One region of the Amycolatopsis alba DSM 44262 genome, then DNA from elsewhere that is predicted to be linked to it. Evidence: riboswitches for the same ligand, from Rfam matches in the RefSeq annotation. Region 1 holds a riboswitch; each other region holds the start of a gene.
The links. A riboswitch is a leader RNA that binds a small molecule or an ion and turns the genes downstream of it on or off. The one in region 1 is predicted to bind cobalamin.

Region 1 (4,716 bases):
GCGGAAACCGTTGCCCTCACCGCCGAGCAGCGCGGACGCCGGGACGCGGGCGCCGTCGAAGATGACCTGCCGGGTGGGCTGGGCGTTCCAGCCCATCTTGATCTCGTTGGGGCCGAAGGAAACGCCGGGGGTGTCCCGGTCGACGATGAACGCCGAGATGCCGCGCGCGCCGGGGCCGCCGGTGCGGGCGAGCACGACGTGGACGTCCGAGATACCCGCGCCGGAGATGAACTGCTTGACTCCGTCGAGGACGTACTCGTCACCCTCGCGGCGGGCGCGGGTGGAGAGCGCCGCCGCGTCGGAACCGGCGTCCGGCTCGGTGAGGCAATAGCTGCCGAAAGTATCCATAGTGGACATCCGCGGCAGGTACCGGTGCCGCTGGGCGTCGTCGCCGAACTTGTCGATCATGGTCGCGACCATGTTGTGGATGGAGATATACGCGGCCAGCGAAGGGCAGCCGGTGGCGAGCGCCTCGAAGACGAGGACGCCGTCGAGCCGTCCGAGCGCGGAGCCGCCGAGGTCTTCGGGCAGGTAGACGCCGCCCATGCCCAGCTGGGCGGCCTTGCGCAGGACGTCGACCGGGAAGTGCTTGGCCTGGTCCCATTCGATCGCGTGCGGGGCGAGGTGCTCCGCGGCGAACTCCGCCGCGGTCTCGCGAAGGGCCCGCTGTTCGTCGGTCAGTCTCATCGCGGCCTCAGCTCATCGTCGGGATGACGAAGCTGGCGCCTTCCTTGGTGCCGGAAGGCCAGCGCGAGGTGACCGTCTTGGTCTTGGTGTAGAAGCGGATCGAGTCCGGCCCGTGCTGGTTCAGATCGCCGAAACCGGAACGCTTCCAGCCGCCGAAGGTGTGGTAGGCGATCGGCACCGGGATGGGCACGTTGACTCCGACCATGCCGGTGTTCACCCGCGAGGTGAAGTCGCGGGCGGTGTCACCGTCGCGGGTGAAGATCGCGACGCCGTTGCCGTACTCGTGCTCGCTGGGCAGCCGGAGTGCTTCCTCGTAGTCGGCCGCGCGGACGATCGACAGCACCGGCCCGAAGATCTCTTCACGGTAGATCCGCATGTCGCTGGTGACGTGGTCGAACAGGCAGCCGCCGAGGAAGAAGCCGTTCTCGTGACCGTCCACAGTGGTCTCGCGACCGTCGACGAGCAGCTTCGCCCCTTCCGCGAGGCCGACGTCGATGTAGTCGCGGACGCGCTGGACGGCCTCGGCGGTCACCAGCGGCCCGAAGTCGGCCGTCTCGTCGAGCGAGGCGCCGACCTTCAGCGTCTTGACACGTTCGGTAAGCCGGGCGGCCAGCGCGTCGGCGGTGGCCTCGCCGACCGGGACGGCGACCGAGATCGCCATGCAGCGTTCGCCCGCGGAGCCGTACCCGGCGCCGATCAGCGCGTCGACGACCTGGTCGAGGTCCGCGTCCGGCATCACGATCATGTGGTTCTTGGCTCCGCCGAAGCACTGCGCGCGCTTTCCGTGCGCGGCCGCGGTGGTGTAGATGTACTCGGCGATCGACGACGAACCGACGAAGCCGACGGCCTCGACGCGGGGATCGGTCAGCAGCGCGTCGACGGCTTCCTTGTCGCCGTTGACCACGTTGAACACACCCGGCGGCAGACCGGCTTCCAGGAAGAGCTCGGCCAGCCGCAGGGGGACCGACGGGTCGCGTTCGGACGGTTTGAGCACGAAGGCGTTCCCGCAGGCGATCGCCGGGGCGGCCTTCCACAGCGGGATCATCGCGGGGAAGTTGAACGGCGTGATCCCGGCGACCACGCCGAGCGGCTGCCGCATCGAGTAGACGTCGATACCGGTGCCCGCGTTGTCGCTGTACTCGCCCTTGAGCAGATGCGGGATGCCGATGGCGAACTCGACCACTTCGAGCCCGCGCTGGATGTCGCCGCGCGCGTCGGGGACGGTCTTGCCGTGTTCGGAGGTGAGCAGCCGGGCGAGGGAGTCCTCCTCGGCGCGGACGAGGTCGACGAACTTCATCAGCACACGGGCCCGCCGCTGCGGGTTCCAGCGGGCCCACTCGAGCTGGGCCTGCGCCGCGTCCGCGACCACGGTGGCGACCTCGTCGGCCGAGGCGAGCGGGACACGGGCCTGGACGGCGCCGGTGCTGGGGTCGAAGACGTCGGCGAACCGGCCGGACGTCCCCGCGACCGGCTTGCCGCCGACGAAATGACTGAGTTCGGTGCTCATGGATGCCCTTTCCGAAAGTACGCAGGACGAAGCCGCCCGAAGACCGCGATCGGCGGCCGGGCAGGGGAGTACGGACGACTTACCGCCGGGGTGGTGGCGGGTCGGCGACTTTCGCGCAGGCAGGAAGAATCCGCATGCGTTCAGCTCCATCCTCGTGGACGAACGTGGACATCTGCGGCCGGTATCCTGGCTCCCGGATCCGCGGCGGCTCCGGCCTTCCCGGCTCGCGCCAGTGGCCTTCTCTGCGGGAGCGCCGCTCCCCGGTCACAGTGGCGGGACCGCACCGGATTTCCACCGGCTTCCCTGCACCGCAGACCTGTGGACACCATAAAGTAGGAAGTCCGACTATGTCGAGGTTGTGGCGTACGCCTCAGCGGCCCCGCTCCATCGAGCGGCGGGGTGGTAGCTGGTGTTGCGAAAGCCACTTTCGCAACGTTGAAGGTTGCGAAAGTGGCTTTCGCAACGCTTCCGGCGGGACCACCTGCCCGGCGGCGGTAGCGGTCGGGAGCGGTAGCGGTCGGCAGTGCCGAGTGTCGCGAAAGCCACTTTCGAGACATCAGACGTCCCGAAAGTGGCTTTCGCGACACCGGGGCCGGCGGCCCCGCTCCGAATCGCGACTCAGGCGAGGGGTGGGTAGGGCAGCAGGCTGGAGGAGTGCTCGTCCACCCGCATTGGCTTCCCGATCGCGGGGAAGGCACGCTGCGGGCAGGCGGGCCGCTCGCAGACCTTGCAGCCCATCCCGATCGGGGTGATCGCCGCGCCGGTGCCGAGTGCCAGGCCGTCGGAGTAGACGAGCCGCCGGGCATGCCGCAGTTCGCAGCCGAGCCCGATCGCGAACGTCTTCCCCGGATCGCCGTGCCCGCCCGCCGCGCGGGAAACGGTGCGCGCGAGCCAGAAGTACTTCTTCCCGTCCGGGAGTTCGGCGATCTGCGTGAGGATCCGGCCCGGCGAACCGAAGGCTTCGTAGACGATCCACAGTGGACACGAGCCGCCGACCCTGGAGAAGTGGAACCCGGTGGCGGACTGGCGTTTCGAGATGTTGCCCGCGCGATCGACGCGGACGAACGAGAACGGCACCCCGCGTGTGCCGGGACGCTGCAAAGTGGACAGCCGGTGGCAGATCGTCTCGAAGCCGACACCGAAATGGTCCGAGAGCCGCATGATGTCGTAGCGGTACCGTTCGGCCGCGCCGAGGAAGACGCGGTACGGCAGCACGACCGCGCCCGCGTAATAGTTGGCCAGGCCGATCCGGGCGAGCCGCCGGGCGGTGTCGCCGCCGAAGTTGCCGCCGTCCACCAGCCGGTCGATCACGTCTCCGGCTTCCAGCAGTGCCAGTTCGGACGCGAGCCGGAAGGCGGCTTGCCCTGGTCTCAGGGCGGGGGAGAGGCGCAGGGTCTTCTCGCGTGCGTCGAAGTGGTGCTGGTCGGCGCCCAGGGGTTCGGCGACGACCTTGACTCCGTGCCGCTCCAGGAGCCCGGCCGCCAGTCCATTGCGGACTTCGCCAGGGTGCAAGCGCAGTGCGGCGGCGAGCTTCTCCGCGGGAGCGTCGAGTTCGGCGACGTGGTTGCGGCGTGCGTAGAACCAGTCACGGATCTCCTCGTGCGGCTGCTGCGCGGTCGAGCGATCGAGTCCCTGTTCGGTCACCAGCGTCGCGATGTTCTCCACCGCGTCCCGGTAACGCCGGTGGAGCGCGACGAGTGTCCGTGCCACCTCGGGCAGGGTGGTGGTCAGGGCGTCGACCTCGCCGGCGGAGATCGCGCCGCTGACGGTGTTGTCGTCGAACACCTCGCGTACGTCCGCGACCAGCCGCGCGGTGTCCTGGGCGGCGAAGAACTCCGTGTCCACGCCGAAGGTCTCGGTGAGCTTCAGCAGGACCGGCAGCGTCAGTGGTCTGCCGTTGTGTTCGAGCTGGTTGACGTAGCTCGGCGAGATCTCCAGCAGCCGCGCCAGCTCGGACTGCGTCATCGACCGGCCTTCACGCAGTTGCCGCAGCCGCGCTCCCGCGTACATCTTCTCCACAAGCCGACTGTAACAACTTTTACAAGCGGTCCGCGAACGTTCACAAACCTTCACAGGGCTCTGGCCTGGTGAACGGTACGCGGTCGGTGTCACGCTCGGTCGAGAGCACCACAAGCTTCACAAGGGATCCGAACCCCGAAGGAACGTAATGACCGACCACACCGTCCGCACCTACCGTTCCGCCGAGCCGCTGCCCCGCGAGGAGCAACTGGCGTGGAAGCTCGCCGCCGTCGCCACCGACGACGTACCGGTGTCACCCGAGGCCGCTGACATGGTGATCAACCGCATGATCGACAACGCCGCCGTGGCCGCCGCGTCACTTACCCGGCGTCCCGTCGCGTCCGCTCGTGACCAGGCGCTGGCGCATCCCGGCACACCGGGTGCGACGGTGTTCGGCGTCGAAGGACGGTACTCCCCGGAATGGGCGGCCTGGGCCAACGGCGTCGCCGTCCGGGAACTGGACTACCACGACACCTTCCTCGCCGCGGACTACTCGCACCCCG
Region 2 (4,716 bases), 800 kb from region 1:
GCGTAAGTCGGTCCTCGACCCGGCCAGCTCGGACAGGGAACCCAGCCGCAGGCCCTGCGAGAGCAAGCCCGCATCCGACACGAAATGGACCCACAGCCAGCCGCGGAAGTCGGGCCGCTCCTTGATCCGGAGCCCGGCCTCGCGAAACGCCTGGCGCACGGCCCGCTCCCGATCGGTCGGGGGCCTGCCGAGGGTGCCGAAGATGACCGACGGCATCAGCATCCCGTGGAGCACGCCGTCCGCGTCGAAACCGCCTCCGGCCTGCGGAAAGCCCCAGGCGATCCGGTCGAGAGGGAGCGGGCCGATCGCCGCCGTCGGCTCGGTCCAGATGTTGCCGAAGACAAGTACCGTGGCCTTGCCGACACGAGGGGCCAGGAAAGCCGTCGCCTCCGGAAGGCGGTGGTGCGACACGCTGAGCACGATCAGGTCGAAATCGTGGTCCGGCTCCAGTGTTTCGCGGAGGCGCACCGGCCACTCTTCGACGACGCGCTGCCCCCATACCCGGCGCCGCGTGTCGAGCAGGTCGAGATCCACCGTGTCCCCGTACTCCGCAGCGCGGCCCGGCCGGACGTAGAACTCGACGTCATGTCCCGCCTTGTGCAGGGCCCAGCCGTAGATGGTGGCGATCACGCCACGGCCGAACATCAGGATCTTCAAGGTGCACCTCACGGGGTACGATTGATGTGGAGATCATCTCCACTTCGAAAATATGGAGATGATCTCCATTTGTCAACGCGAGGGAGCGCATGACCGCCGACAAGCCGCTGCGGGCCGATGCCCGGCGCAAGCGCGAGGCCCTGCTCGCCAAGGCACGGGAGCTCTTCCAGGCCGGATGCTTCTTCGATCTGCGCTTCGACGACTTCGCCTGCCTGGCAGGCGTGGGCACCGGCACGCTCTACCGCCACTTCCCCACCAGGGAGGCACTGGCCGAGGCGGTCTACCACGGGGAAGTCGCCGCGCTGTGCGACCGCGCCCGACAGCTCCAGGCCACCCTGCCCGCGGCGGAGGCGTTGGCGACCTTCCTCCGCGACATGGTCGACCACATCGATGCCCATCAAGGCCTGGCCCGGACGCTGGCCACCCTCATGGCCGATCGTTCGGGCGCGCTCGCCGAGGGCAGCCAGGCGCTGGAACAGGCTGTCACCGACCTGGTGGCCGACGCCGTCCGGGACGGCACCGTTCGCGACGACGTGGACGCCGGCGCCGTGATGATGGCGTTGCACGGCATCGGCGCGGCCCATGACCGCCCCGGATGGCGGGCCGAGGCCGACGGTGTCATCACCCTCCTGCTGGACGGGCTGCACCGTCCGCTCTGACTTTTCTCACATTCGAGCGGTCCCGTAGCGCTCCTGAGTACGCTTCGAGGTGCTACTGGTTCGCCCGGCCTCCCAGGCCGGTCGAGGTAACAGGGAACCCGGTGTGAATCCGGGACTGCCCCGCAGCGGTATGTGGGAACGAAAGCCGTCACCGTGCGAGACACGGTAAAGCACTGGGCATGGCGCCCTGGGAAGCGACGGCCGGTAGGAGCGAGCGAGTCGCCCACGAGTCCGAAGACCTGCCCGTGGTACGTGCGCCGACGGCGTGCGTGAGTCCGGGCCTCGCGGGATGGGCACGACCGAAATCGCGGTCACTCCTGCGCGCGCTCCGGACTCTGACGACAAGCTCGCGAGGAGAGAGCTGTGACCGAAATCGGCACGACAGTGCTGGGCTACCCCCGGATCGGACCGGACCGGGAACTCAAGCGTGCGCTCGAACGCTACTGGGCGGGCAAGATCGACGAGGCCGAACTGCTGGGCACCGGCCGCGCGTTGCGGACGCAGACCTGGCAGGCGCTCGAAAAGGCCGGGCTGGACTCCGTCCCGTCCAACACGTTCTCCCACTACGACCAGGTGCTCGACACCGCCGAGCTGTTCGGGGCGCTGCCGGAGCGCTTCACGACGCTCGGCCTTTCGCCGCTCGACACCTACTTCGCCGCCGCGCGCGGGGTGCAGGACGCGCCGGCGATGGAGATGACGAAGTGGTTCGACACGAACTACCACTACCTCGTCCCCGAACTCGGCCCGGACACGACGTTCTCGCTCACCGGCACCAAACCGCTGGACGAGTATCGCGAAGCCCGCGCGATCGGCGTCGAGACGCGGCCGGTACTGGTGGGCCCGGTGACGTTCCTGCTCCTCGCGAAGGCGTCCGAGAGCGCCCCAGAGGGCTTCCGCCCGCTGGACCTGCTCGACGACCTCCTCGACGGCTATGTCGAACTGCTGCGCCAGCTGCACGACGAAGGCGTCGAGTGGGTGCAGTTCGACGAGCCCGCCTTCGCCGCGGATCGCACCGAGCAGGAGCTCAACGCGCTCATCCGCGCCTACCACCGGCTCGCGAAAGCCACCGCGCGGCCGAAGATCCTGGTCGCCGGCTACTTCGGCGGTCTCGGTCGCGCTCTGGGAGTGCTCGCCCGCTCCCCGATCGACGCGATCGCCGTCGACCTGGTCACCGATGAGTCCTTTGTGGACGCTGTCGTGGCCGAACCCGCGTTGCGGGACAAGGAGGTCCTGGCCGGTGTCGTGGACGGGCGCAACGTCTGGCGCACCGACCCGGCCCGCGCGCTCGGCCGGGCGGCGACGCTGCTCGGCACCGCGAAGTCGGTCAGCGTGTCGACGTCGTGCTCACTGCTGCACGTGCCCTACGACGTCGAACGGGAGGACGGGCTTCACCCGCGTCTCAAGGGCTGGCTCGCTTTCGCCAAGCAGAAGGTCGACGAGGTCGTCCTGCTCGGGCGCGCGCTGAAGGAGGACGGGGTCGACCTGTCCGCCGCTCGTGCCGCGGTCTCGGATCGCGCCACGGCGGCCGACCTGGCCGACGCCGGCGTGCGCGCCAGGCTGGAGGCGTTGCGGCCGGAAGACACCGTCCGCTCCCCCTATGCCCGGCGCGCGGCGGCGCAGCAGGCCGCGCTGGACCTGCCGCCGTTGCCGAGCACGACGATCGGCTCGTTCCCGCAGACCACCGAGGTCCGCAAGGCGCGGGCCGCGCACAAAGCGGGTTCGCTGGACGACGCGGGCTACGAGGCCGCGATGAAGGCGGAGATCGAGCACGTCATCCGGCTGCAGGAGGATCTCGGGCTGGACGTGCTGGTGCACGGCGAACCCGAGCGCAACGACATGGTGCAGTACTTCGCCGAGCGGCTGGCCGGGTTCGCCGCCACCGACTTCGGCTGGGTGCAGTCCTATGGCTCGCGGTGTGTCCGGCCGCCGATCCTGTACGGCGACGTCTCGCGCCCGGAGCCGATGACCGTCGAGTGGGCGCGCTACGCGCAGAGCCTGACCGGCAAACCCGTCAAGGGAATGCTGACCGGTCCGGTGACGATCCTGGCGTGGTCGTTCGTCCGCGACGACCAGCCGCTGGGCGAGACCGCCCGCCAGGTGGCGCTGGCCATCCGCGACGAGGTCCACGACCTGCAGGAGGTGGGCATCCGCGTCATCCAGGTCGACGAGCCGGCGCTGCGGGAACTGCTCCCGCTGCGCGCGGCCGCGCACGAGGCGTACTTCGCGTGGGCGGTCTCGTCGTTCCGGCTGGCGACGTCCGGCATCTCCGACGCGACGCAGATCCACACGCATATGTGCTATTCGGAGTTCGGTGAGGTGGTCAAGGCGATCGACGCGCTCGACGCCGACGTCACCAGCATCGAAGCCGCGCGGTCGAAGATGGAGGTCGTCACCGACCTGGGCGCGGCGGGCTTCGGCCGAGGTGTCGGGCCCGGCGTGTACGACATCCACTCGCCGCGGGTGCCCGACGTCGACGAGGTCAGCGGGCTGCTGCGGACCGCCGTCGGCGCCGTGCCAGCCGAGCGGATCTGGGTGAACCCGGACTGCGGCCTGAAGACCCGCGGCTACGCCGAGGTCGAACCGGCCCTGCGGAACCTGGTCGCGGCCGCCCACGCGGTGCGGGCCGAGCTGGGCTGACCCGTTCCGTGAAGGCCTCCTTCCCTACTCTCAGGGTAGGGAAGGAGGCCTTCACGGACTTTCGCCGAGGTATTGTCAGGACGTCAACAAGGGTGCGATGGTGGAGCGGTAGCCGGTCTCAACGGGGAGATGGTCACCATGGCGAACGCCGTCGAAAAGGTCACCGGGGCGCTGCGCGAGCGGGTTCCGCCGCTCACCTCGATCCCCCTGCCGCGTTCGGTGGACCAGCGCTGGCTCGGCGCGACCTGGCCGGTCCGCGAACTCGCGCCCGCCCCGCCGGGTCTCAAACCCGTCCTCGGCGACGAAGGCCCGCCGGTCATCGGGCACGCGCTGGACTTCATGCGCTTCGGCATCGACTTCGGCCTCAAACGCCACGAAACCTACGGCCCGGTGTCGTGGATGGGCGCGTTCGGCCGCCGCATCGTCGCCCTCTCCGGTCCGGAGGCCACGCAGATCGCGCTGGTGAACAAGGACAAGGCCTTCTCCCAGGAGGGCTGGAAGTTCTTCATCGAGCGGTTCTTCGACCGCGGCCTGATGCTGCTCGATTTCGGCGAGCACCATCTGCACCGCCGGATCATGCAGGCGGCGTTCACCCGGCAGCGGCTCACCGGGTACGTCGACCAGATGGGACCGGCGCTGCGCGAGGGCATCGCCGCGTGGGCGGACCGGCCGAATCCGCGGATCTACTGGTCTCTCAAGCAACTCACGCTCGACGTGGCGACACGCGTGTTCATGGGCATGCGTTCGGGCGACGACGCGGCCG
Region 3 (4,716 bases), 7.4 Mb from region 1:
TCCAGCCGTCGGGCCGTTTGGTCGACGGCGCGGCGTCGGTGTGCGGACGGGCGGCCAGCGCGGTGACCGCCGCGGCCGTCGCGCCGAGGTCGCCGGAGCCGCACTCCGCGGTGTCGAGGTGCTTCGGAAAGGTTCCGTCGGCGCACTGGCGCGAAAGGAGCAGTTCGACCGCGGGGCCGGGGTCGGCGGCAGTGGCGAGCACCGCCCAAGAGTGCCGCTCGACGGTCTCGTCAGCGTCGGCGAAGGACCCGATATCGGTGAACTTGCCGTCCACGCCACGCAGTTTCACCAGATCGGCGCGCAACTGCCCGGCGACGTCCGCCTTGGCGAATTCGGCGACGAGCACGAGTTTCGCGAGCGGCTCGGCGTAGGCGGCCCCGCTCTGCTCGTAGGGCGCGCCGTGGGCGTAGGCCTGCACGGCTTCGTTCGTGAGCAGGAACTTCGAGGCGCGGGCGACCGTGTCCGGCTGCTCGTCCAGCGCCCGCAGGGCCAGCACGAGATCGGCGGTGGCGTCGTAGTCGACGTAGGTCTTCCCGTCCTCGGTGACCTCGACGTGGTCACCGCCGACGAGCCGGTTCGTCAGGTACGCACCGAGCCGGGAAGCCGCGGTGGCCGTGCCGGGGACCGCGACCGGCGTGGCGATCGCGGTCGGCGGCGGGACCCTGGCGCCGGTCGACGCCCTGGGGGTGACGGTCTTCTTGGGTTTCGGCGCCACGGTCTTCGGTGCCGGCTTGTCCGGCACCGGTTTGGCTGCGGGCGGGGTGTTCGTGACGGTGACCGTGCTCGGCGCGGGCGGGCTGACCGACTGGGACGACGTGCTCGGCGTCGGTGTCACCGACGTCGTGGTCGTGGTGGTCGTCGTCGTTGTGGTCGTGGTGGTGGTCGTGGTCGTGGTCGTGGTGGTGCTGGTCGGCACCGGTTCGCTCGTGGTCGAAGTCGGGGTGCTCGTGGGCGAGCCCGTTTCGGACGAGGTCGTCGGCGTTTCCGAAACGCTGCTGGTCGGCGGCTGCGCGCCGCCCTTCGCGAGCGAATAGAAGCCGATCTGCGCCAGCCCGAGCGAAGCCTGGGCACCCGCGCGGATCCAGGTGTCGAGCCCGCTGATGCCCGAGGTACGCGCGGCTTCGTAGGAAGCGGGGTTGTAGGCGATCGCGCCGAGTTCGCCCGCGAGCCGGTTGCCTGCGTCGGCCGCGGCGTTGGCCTGCGCGGATTTGAGGAACCGCACGCCCTTGTCCACCGCCGCGGCCGCGCCGCCCGCGTCGGCGAGCCCCTGGACGATCATCCCGGTGCTGTTGGTGTTCGGGGCCTCGGTGCCGACGCCGCCACCCCAGCCGCCACCGGCGCTCTGGTTGCCGAGCAGCCACGAGACGGTCTTGGCGATCGGGGCGTCGAGCCCGGTCGCGCCCGCCTTCCGCGCGGCCACCATCGCCGAAAGCGCGATGCCGGTGGCGTCGCCGTCGGACGGGGACAGGTCGAGCGGCTTGCCCTCGTCGCAGGTCGAGACCTTGTGACCGTCCGGGGTGACGTGGTCGCCGGTCTCTTTCGTCGGGATGTAGGGGAAGAAGATGCGGAAGTAGCCCTCGGAACACTGCTGGGTCAGCAGCTTGTCGATGGCGAGCTGGTCGTTCTCGCCCACCGCGGCGAGCCCGATCACGCCGAGCGCCTGGCCGAACATGTTGGCGTTGTTGCTCACCGTGCCAGTGATGTCGGGATTCTTCGTGTAGTCGCTTACCCGGCCCTTGTCGGGGCCGTTGCGCATGATCGCGGCCTTGGTCTCGGCGACCAGGTCGTAGCCGTCGAAGCTCCGGGGGTTCCGGCCGGAGACCTCCGCGGCGACCAGGGTCTTGGCCGTGGCGCCGCCGACGATGACGTTGTCGAACCCCGCGCCGGGGATGAACCCGTCCCAGGTGAAGTAGTCGGTGGCGTGGCCTTGTTCGTCGAGGAACTTCGCGATCGGCTCGGCACGCTGACCTTCGCCCGCGGCGTACATCGCGAAGAGCACGTCGAGCATCAGGCCGTGGTCGGGCAGCTGACCGCCGGCGGGGTTCTCGAGCGTGCCGTCCGGCTTCAGTTTCGTCGCGAGCCAGCGGGAATTCGCCTGCGCCGCGTCACGGTCACCGGCGGCCGTCGCCGTTCCGGTGAGCAGTGCGGCGACCACGCCGACGCTGACGGCGAAGGCCAGTGCGGCCTGGTACCCGCGGCGCATGACTCCTCCTTGCGGCATGACGGAGGACAGGCGCGGGACGCCGCAGTCACCCCTGTTTATCGCGACAGTGGTTCGGACTTCTGGTTGGTTCATCCGCCCGTGCGGTACCCCGGCTCGCCCTGGTGAAGGGCCCACGGTTGCGCGACAGCGCCGGATTTCGACCGGCTTCCCCGTCACGGGCAGCGGTGTTCAGTTGTCGAGCCCGCCGAGGTTAACACTCGATTACCTGCGGCAGGCACCGCTGACCAGGTCGGTTGCCAGGATCACATCACCGCTCGCGCCCGGCGGTACCCCGGCGCTTGACCGGGATGAGATTCTTCGGTTCGTCCGATTCAGCGCGGTCGTGGGGGAAGTCCGGTGAGAGTCCGGCGCTGTCCCGCAACGGTATGCCCTCCAGGCGAGCCCGGTCACCCACATCGCGCGGTGTCACCACCGACTCCTGTCGTGGAAATGCGGGAAAGGGTTCTCATGAGACGTTTGGTCCTCGCTGTCGCCTTGCTGTGCGGCATCGGACTGGTCGCCGCACCGGCGGCGACCGCGGCCACCCCGGTCAAGGCGGACGCCGCCGCGGGCTGGCTCGCCAGGCAGCTGACCGACGGGGAAAGGTTCGAGGCCGACTTCGGCGGCCAGAAGTTCCCCGACCAGGGCTTGACGATCGACGCGATCTTCGCGTTCGCCGCCGCCGGGGTGTCCGACACGAACGCGGGCAAGGCGATCGCCTGGCTGGCGAAGCCGGAGATCACCACCGGCTACGTCGGCAGCGGCGCCGAGGCGTACGCGGGCGCGCACGCCAAACTTCTGCTCGCCGCGCAGATCCGGGGCAAGAACCCGGCGTCGTTCGGCGGTGTCGATCTGAAAACGGGACTGCTCTCGCTGCTCACGCCGTCCGGCCGGTTCTCCGACCGCTCCGAATTCGGCGACTACTCCAACGCCTTCTCGCAGTCGCTCGCCCTGCTGGCGCTGGATCGCACCCCCGCCGGGGCGCCCGCGTCGGCGGTGACCTTCCTGGCGGGCAGCCAGTGCGCGGACGGCGGCTTCCCGCTGAACTTCGGCGAAGCGACCTGCACGAGCGACGTCGACTCGACCGCGATGGTCGTGCAGGCCCTGCGCGCCACCGGTGACGCGGTGAACGCCCGCGAAGGCACCACCTGGCTGGTCACCAAGCAGCACGCGAACGGCGGCTTCGGTGTCGGCACGAACGCGCCGAACGCCAACAGCACCGGCCTCGCCGCCGAAGCGCTGGCCGGGCACCGTCCCGCCGCCGCGGTCAAGGCGCGGGAATTCCTGCGGTCGCTGCAGACCGGCTGCACCGGCGCCGAGGCGGACCGCGGCGCGATCGCCTACGACGCCACCGGCCTGAACCCGTCGACCGCCCCGCGCGCGACCGCGCAGGCGATCCTCGGCCTGGCCAGGGTTCCGCTGAGTGACCTGCACGGCGGCGGCCGTCCGCAGGCTCCGGTGCTCGCCTGCCCGTAAGCGGCCGGTGAGTGGTGAGGCCGGTTCTGGTGGACTCGTAGTTGCTTGGCTGGTGGTCGAGTGTGGAGGATTTGGGACGTTGAACGTCCTGAATCCTCCACCGTCACGTCGTCTGCCCCGGAACAGGACCGGCGCGAGCCCGTGACGCCACCCACGGTTCTTCAGGCGCGGAGCGGCTCGACGACCTGCACAAGCTTGTCGAGGCGCTCCAGCGTCTCGGCCTCGGGCAGCGTCGGCAGGATGAGGGAGACCTCGTCGACCCCGGCATCGGCGAGGCCGCGCAGCAGGTCGAGATCGGCCGGAGCGCCGAACACGCTGATCCGGACGTCTTCACGGCCCTGGTCGGCGAGCCACGACCGGACGCGCCGCAATTCCTCAGGCGGGGTCACGGAATGCGGCAGCCAGCCGTCGGCGTGTTCGGCGAGCCGTTTGAGCCCGGCCGGGCCCTGACCGGCGACGTAGATCGGCGGATGCGGTTTCCGCACCGGCTTCGGCCAGGAGTAGACCGGATCGAAGTCGACGTGCTTGCCGTGGAACTCCGCCTCGTCCTTGGTCCAGATCTCCTTGAGCGCCTGGAGCTGTTCGGTCAGCAGCGCGCCCCGCGTCCGCGGGTCGACGCCGTGGTTGCGCATCTCCTCGATGTTCCAGCCCGCCCCGACCCCGAAGACCACCCGGCCGCCGGAAAGCAGGTCGAGGCTGGAGATTTCCTTGGCCGTGTAGAACAGGTCGCGCTGGATCATCAGGGCGACCGCGGTGCCCAGCCGGAGTTTCGAGGTGACCGTCGCGGCGGCGGCCAGCGCCACGAACGGGTCGAGATTGCGGAGGGCGCCCCGCGGCAGCTCACCACCGGGGTACGGGCTCTCCCTGCTGACCGGGATGTGGGAATGTTCGGGGAGGTAGAGGGAGTCGAAACCCTTCTCCTCCAACGCCGCTCCCAGTACGTGCGGCCGGATTCCCTCGTCGGTCACTGACGTCGCGATACCGAAGTCCATGATCAGCACGACTCCTGAGGGCCACCGGGTATTCCCGGAGGCCCT

Region 2: it holds a riboswitch for cobalamin, as region 1 does, so the genes downstream of both, metE (5-methyltetrahydropteroyltriglutamate--homocysteine S-methyltransferase) here and AMYAL_RS0137790 (CoA-acylating methylmalonate-semialdehyde dehydrogenase) in region 1, are expected to answer to the same signal.
Region 3: it holds a riboswitch for cobalamin, as region 1 does, so the genes downstream of both, AMYAL_RS0103055 (prenyltransferase/squalene oxidase repeat-containing protein) here and AMYAL_RS0137790 (CoA-acylating methylmalonate-semialdehyde dehydrogenase) in region 1, are expected to answer to the same signal.

What each region holds. Positions count from the first base shown of each region.
Region 1 covers NZ_KB913032.1:8,121,836-8,126,551, reverse strand. Annotated here, with positions in the region: gene AMYAL_RS0137795 (acyl-CoA dehydrogenase family protein) at 1-687, opposite strand, end outside; gene AMYAL_RS0137790 (CoA-acylating methylmalonate-semialdehyde dehydrogenase) at 695-2,194, opposite strand; cobalamin riboswitch at 2,354-2,539, opposite strand; gene AMYAL_RS0137785 (short-chain fatty acyl-CoA regulator family protein) at 2,813-4,213, opposite strand; gene AMYAL_RS0137780 (MmgE/PrpD family protein) at 4,362-4,716, shown strand, end outside.
Region 2 covers NZ_KB913032.1:8,920,665-8,925,380, forward strand. Annotated here, with positions in the region: gene AMYAL_RS0141010 (ketopantoate reductase family protein) at 1-657, opposite strand, end outside; gene AMYAL_RS0141015 (TetR/AcrR family transcriptional regulator) at 747-1,316, shown strand; cobalamin riboswitch at 1,356-1,577, shown strand; gene metE (5-methyltetrahydropteroyltriglutamate--homocysteine S-methyltransferase) at 1,680-3,953, shown strand; gene AMYAL_RS0141025 (cytochrome P450) at 4,092-4,716, shown strand, end outside.
Region 3 covers NZ_KB913032.1:689,368-694,083, forward strand. Annotated here, with positions in the region: gene AMYAL_RS50120 (hypothetical protein) at 1-2,203, opposite strand, end outside; cobalamin riboswitch at 2,287-2,428, opposite strand; cobalamin riboswitch at 2,512-2,636, shown strand; gene AMYAL_RS0103055 (prenyltransferase/squalene oxidase repeat-containing protein) at 2,672-3,679, shown strand; gene AMYAL_RS0103060 (LLM class F420-dependent oxidoreductase) at 3,841-4,671, opposite strand.